2 regions of the Bacillus sp. YH3-2-B2 genome follow, and region 2 is predicted to be linked to the other one. Evidence: riboswitches for the same ligand, from Rfam matches in the RefSeq annotation. Region 2 holds a riboswitch; the other holds the start of a gene.
What was found. Region 2 has a riboswitch for S-adenosylmethionine ahead of metK (methionine adenosyltransferase). Riboswitches for the same ligand answer to the same signal wherever they lie in the genome.
Positions count from the first base shown of each region.

Region 1: linked by a shared signal. The riboswitch ahead of metN (methionine ABC transporter ATP-binding protein MetN) and the one ahead of metK (methionine adenosyltransferase) in region 2 are both predicted to bind S-adenosylmethionine.

Region 1 covers NZ_JBSJQE010000002.1:824,319-827,239, forward strand. The annotation lists gene ACWJJX_RS09120 (toprim domain-containing protein) at 1-188, shown strand, start outside; gene ACWJJX_RS09125 (thioredoxin family protein) at 191-511, shown strand; gene ACWJJX_RS09130 (SCP2 sterol-binding domain-containing protein) at 608-958, shown strand; SAM riboswitch class I at 1,069-1,175, shown strand; gene metN (methionine ABC transporter ATP-binding protein MetN) at 1,281-2,306, shown strand; gene ACWJJX_RS09140 (methionine ABC transporter permease) at 2,299-2,921, shown strand, end outside.
Region 2 covers NZ_JBSJQE010000008.1:23,211-26,131, forward strand. The annotation lists gene pckA (phosphoenolpyruvate carboxykinase (ATP)) at 1-848, opposite strand, end outside; SAM riboswitch class I at 1,046-1,185, shown strand; gene metK (methionine adenosyltransferase) at 1,355-2,557, shown strand; gene asnB (asparagine synthase (glutamine-hydrolyzing)) at 2,701-2,921, shown strand, end outside.

The sequences.
Region 1 (2,921 bases), on a different contig from region 2:
CAGATGACTCGGGAGATAAACTAAGAAAACAGCTGAAACGGGAGCTTCCCGAAGCGCGCCATATTTATATAGACAGAACATACAGGCAAGTCGAGTCGTGCCCGGGCCATCATCTCGCATCTGTGCTGATCAGAGCCGGCTTTGATGCTGACACTGTATTTTTGAAAAAGAACGACCTGAGGTGGTAATCATGAAAGAACTCCAAGAAAATGAACTCGAATCGATTCAGGATGACGTTTATCTCCTGTATTTGTACACCCCGTTTTGCGGCACATGCCAGCTGGCGTCCAAAATGCTTACTGTCGTCGAAGAAATGCTGCCCGGCGCCGCCTTCTATAAAAACAACGTGAATTATTCCCCCGCATTCGCCAAAGCCTATCAGATTGAAGGCGTTCCGTGCTTTTTGCTGTTTAAAGGCGGAGAGCTTGTTGAGAAAGGATACGCCTTCCGCTCCGTTTCCTATTTATATGAGCTGATTAAACAAAAAACATCGCAAACGTTCCCGATGTGACAATATTTACAGGAAAATGTCGTGCGGTTTATAAAGGGTTCTGTCCGTTAAAAAGAGAAAGTGTATGTATGGCCATTAAAACGGGAGGTTATACGAGTGGAGAAAATAGAAGTTTCAGAGAATGACGGACAGCATCTGTTTTTGAAACCGCTATTAAACGCCTCAACGCTGCTGATTACATTCCAAGGAGAAACAGAAGCCTTAACGGTCTCAATTAACGGACAGGGAGAAATGAGAAAAACGTCGGCTTCAAAGGAAAAATCTAATTTGACCTTTTACGGAAACCAGACGGAAATCATCCATCTCCTGCATGGTGATGTCTCTTTGCAAAAGCTTATCCAAAGCGGAAAACTCAAAGTGAAAGGATCATTCAGAGCCCTGCTGAAGCTGGAGGCCATCCTCTGGCTGACAAACGGATTTTTTCAGGCGATCAGTAAACGGCCGTAACTGCCAATCTACTATGTGACAATAGCTTCCAATATTTATTTTATTGACTTTTTATCATTCGCCGTGCTATTCTACAGTAAGAATTTCCGGACGAAAATACGATATGTTTTCTCTTATCAAGAGAGGTGGAGGGAAGTGCCCTATGAAGCCCGGCAACCATCAACAATGTTGAAATGGTGCCAATTCACTCGAAGCGGTCTGCTTTGAAAGATGAGAGAAAGGCCTTTTTCAATAAGCCTTTCTGCTCATTTTTGCAGAAAGGCTTTTCTTTTGCGGAGAAACCCGGAAGATTTCTTAGAATAGTGTAAGGCGGGTGATTGCTTTGATCCATCTTCAAAATGTTTCAAAAATTTACAAAGCGAAGCATGGGGATGTCAATGCTGTCCAAGATGTCACTCTTGATATCAAAAAGGGCGAAATATTTGGAATTATAGGATATAGCGGAGCTGGTAAAAGTTCCTTAATCCGTCTCCTGAACGGCCTTGAAAAGCCGACGTCGGGAACCGTGGAAGTCGCGGGGACGGAATTAAATAAAGTAAGCAGCCGCGGGCTGAGAAAAGCGCGCCAGGAAATCAGCATGATCTTCCAGCATTTTAACCTTCTGTGGTCGCGCACCGTCCGGGAGAACATTATGTTCCCGCTGGAAATCGCCGGCGTGAAAAAAAGCGAACGGGTCCGCCGCGCTGATGAATTGATTAAACTGGTCGGATTAGAGGGGAAAGAAAAATCTTATCCGTCGCAGCTGAGCGGCGGTCAAAAGCAGCGTGTCGGCATCGCCCGGGCGCTCGCCAATAATCCGAAAGTCCTTCTGTGCGATGAAGCGACATCAGCGCTCGATCCGCAGACGACCGATTCAATTTTGGATCTTTTATCCGATATAAATGACAGACTCGGTCTGACGATCGTGCTCATTACCCATGAAATGCACGTCATCCGAAAAATCTGCAACAGAGTCGCCGTCATGGAAAACGGGAAAGTCGTTGAAGAAGGCGAAGTACTCCAAGTTTTCAGAAACCCGCGCGAACCGATGACCAAGCGTTTCGTTCAGCAGGTGACAGAACCGGAAGAGACGAAAGAAACCATCCAGCATTTTCTGCAGGAAACAGCGACAGGGAAAACGATTCAGCTTTCATTTGTCGGGCAGGCCGCCGAGCAGCCCCTCATTACGGAAATGATCCGAAACTTTGATGTGGACGTCAATATTCTGCAGGGGAAAATTTCACAGACGAAGGACGGAGCCTACGGTTCATTATTCATTCATATTGACGGTCAGGAAAAAGAAGTAGAAAACGTGATCCGGTTCATCAAAGACAAACAGGTAGAAGCAGAGGTGATCACAAATGTTTGAAAAATGGTTCCCGAACGTTGATATAACCGAGCTGTGGACGGCCACATACGAGACCCTTTATATGACGGTTATCGCTTTAGTTTTTTCATTTATCATCGGAGCGATTCTCGGTCTTCTGCTCTTTTTAACGGGCAAGGGAAGCTTATGGGAAAATAAAATTATTAACACCGTGATTGCGGCGGTCGTTAATATTTTCAGGTCTATTCCGTTTCTTATTTTAATTATTCTGCTTCTCGGCTTTACTAAGATTTTGGTCGGATCGATTTTAGGACCGAATGCCGCATTGCCGGCGCTGATTATCGGCTCCGCGCCGTTTTACGCCCGTCTTGCGGAAATTGCGCTCCGGGAAGTCGATAAAGGAGTCATCGAAGCTGCCAGATCAATGGGAGCAAAGACATCGACGATTATCTTCAAAGTGCTGATTCCTGAATCAATGCCTGCGTTAATTTCAGGCATCACCGTGACGGCCATCGCCCTGATCGGATCTACCGCCATTGCCGGCGCCATCGGTTCAGGCGGACTCGGAAACCTTGCATATGTAGAAGGCTACCAGTCCAATAATACGGATGTAACGTTTGTAGCGACAGTATTTATACTCATCATCGTCTTTATCAT
Region 2 (2,921 bases):
GGTTCTTTTTCCTCGCTCAGATTGATACATTTAGCGTAACATCCGCCTTCAATGTTGAAAACGCCGGAATCTGACCAGCCGTGCTCGTCATCTCCGATCAGTTTGCGGTCCGCATCGGCTGAAAGCGTCGTTTTCCCTGTGCCGGAAAGGCCGAAAAACAGGGCGACATCACCTTTTTCACCGACGTTGGCTGAACAGTGCATCGGCAGTATATCCTGCTGCGGAAGCAGGAAGTTCATAATGGAAAATATTGATTTTTTCATTTCTCCGGCGTATTCGGTGCCGCCGATTAAAATGACGCGCTTTTCGAAAGAGACAATGATAAATGTTTCCGAATGCGTGCCGTCCGTCTCCGGGTCTGCTTTAAAATGCGGAGCTGAGAGAATGGTGAAAGGCTGCGCTTGCGGGTCTCTTTCATCCGTTTCCGGTCTGATAAACAGCTGGCGCGCGAATAAATTGTGCCACGCAAATTCATTTACGACCGTAATCGGCAGTCTGTATTTTTCATCCGCTCCCGCGAATCCTTCAAACACAAACAGTTCATCCCGCTGTTTTAAGTAGCTGACGACTTTGGCGTACAGCTTTTCAAACGCCTCTTCAGAAATGGGCTGATTCACCGCGCCCCAATCAATTTGATTTTCTGTGCTTTGTTCACGGACGATAAATTTATCTTTAGGTGACCGGCCTGTATATGCGCCGGTGGTGGCGCGTACGGCGCCCGTTGATGTCAGCGTTCCTTCATTTCGGCTGATTACTTTTTCGGTAAGTTTTGGAGCCGATAAATTATGATGCACATTCGGACTTGCAAGTAATGCTTGAAGATCTGCGGTTAAATCAACTAATTTCATAAAAACCTTCCTTTGCCGGTTTATTTGTATTTCGCTGAATGTGGAATTAGTATAACATATATCTGAAAATAGTCTATACTATTTGCGGTTTTTTGTTTGTGTTTTTCCATTGCTTCCCGAAATAAAGGCGCGCAATCGCTTTAATTCATATTGACACTTTCCGCCCTTTTACGATAAGATATTTCATTGAGCGGATACTCTTATCCCGAGCTGGCGGAGGGACAGGCCCGATGAAGCCCAGCAACCGGTTTCTCTGTAAAAAAGCAGGTGAAAACACTGTGGGAAACCAAGGTGCTAACCTGATGCAAGGTTTAATATTTTCCTTGAGCGATAAGAGTGAAAGGCACACAGACCAAACCCTTTCCTCGAGTGGAAAAGGTTTTTTTATTTCATAAAATATGCCAATTAACATTCTCTGATATAGTATGACATTGTATTAAGAGGGAGCGAGTTCCGTATCATATGAGAAGGTCTTGCAAAAGATCTTTTTTCAGGAGGAAAAGTGAATGAGTAAAAACCGTCGACTATTTACATCTGAATCTGTTACTGAGGGTCATCCGGACAAAATCTGTGACCAAATTTCTGACAGTATCTTAGATGAGATTTTAAAAAATGACCCGAACGCGCGCGTGGCCTGCGAAACATCTGTAACGACAGGACTTGTGCTGGTAAGCGGAGAGATTACTACATCAACATACGTTGACATTCCGAAAACAGTCCGTGAAACGATTAAAGAAATCGGCTACACACGCGCCAAATACGGATTTGATGCGGAGACTTGCGCTGTTTTAACATCAATTGATGAACAGTCTGCGGATATCGCAATGGGTGTCGATCAGGCTCTTGAAGCGCGTGAAGGCACAATGAGCGATGCTGAAATCGAAGCAATCGGAGCGGGAGACCAAGGCCTGATGTTCGGTTATGCGTGTAACGAAACGAAAGAGCTTATGCCGCTTCCGATCTCTTTGGCGCATAAATTAGCCCGCCGTTTGAGCGAAGTCCGCAAAGAAGACATTCTTCCGTACCTTCGCCCTGACGGCAAAACGCAAGTTACCGTTGAATATGATGAAAACAACAAGCCGGTCCGCATCGACGCGATCGTCATTTCAACTCAGCACCACCCGGAAATTACGCTTGAGCAGATTCAGCGCAATCTGAAAGAGCATGTCATTAACCCTGTTGTGCCTGAGGAACTGATCGATGAAGAAACAAAATACTTCATCAACCCTACGGGACGTTTCGTAATCGGCGGACCTCAAGGTGATGCGGGTCTTACCGGCCGTAAAATCATCGTTGACACATACGGCGGATATGCACGTCACGGCGGCGGCGCATTCTCCGGTAAGGATGCGACGAAGGTAGACCGTTCTGCGGCATACGCTGCGAGATACGTAGCGAAAAACATCGTGGCAGCAGGTCTTGCTGATTCTTGTGAAGTGCAGCTTGCATACGCGATCGGCGTGGCACAGCCTGTTTCTATTTCCATCAATACATTTGATACAGGAAAAGCTTCTGAAGAAAAACTGATCGAAGTCGTACGGAATAACTTCGACCTGAGACCTGCCGGCATTATTAAAATGCTTGATCTGCGCCGCCCGATCTATAAGCAGACAGCTGCTTACGGCCACTTCGGACGTCATGATGTAGATCTTCCTTGGGAGCGTACTGACAAGGCGGATGCGCTTCGCAAAGAAGCACTAGGAGAATAATTTTATAGCCGCTTACTTAAGCGGCTTTCCCTTTTTGTAGATGCTGCCATGCTTATTTTTTACATAGCGTGAAACCAATGGCGTAACAAAGCGTCTATAAAAAGGGGGTCCAATTAGAAAATTACACTTATGGAGGCTATACTATGTGTGGATTTGTCGGTGTTTTTAATAAGCATCCATTAACTCAAACCGCAGATCAAGAAGAGCTAATCAAACAAATGAACCAAATGATCGTTCACCGCGGTCCTGACAGCGATGGGTATTATCATGATGAGCACGTCGGATTCGGCTTCAGACGGCTCAGTATTATTGACGTAGAAAACGGCGGACAGCCTTTATCATATGAAGACGAAAAATATTGGAT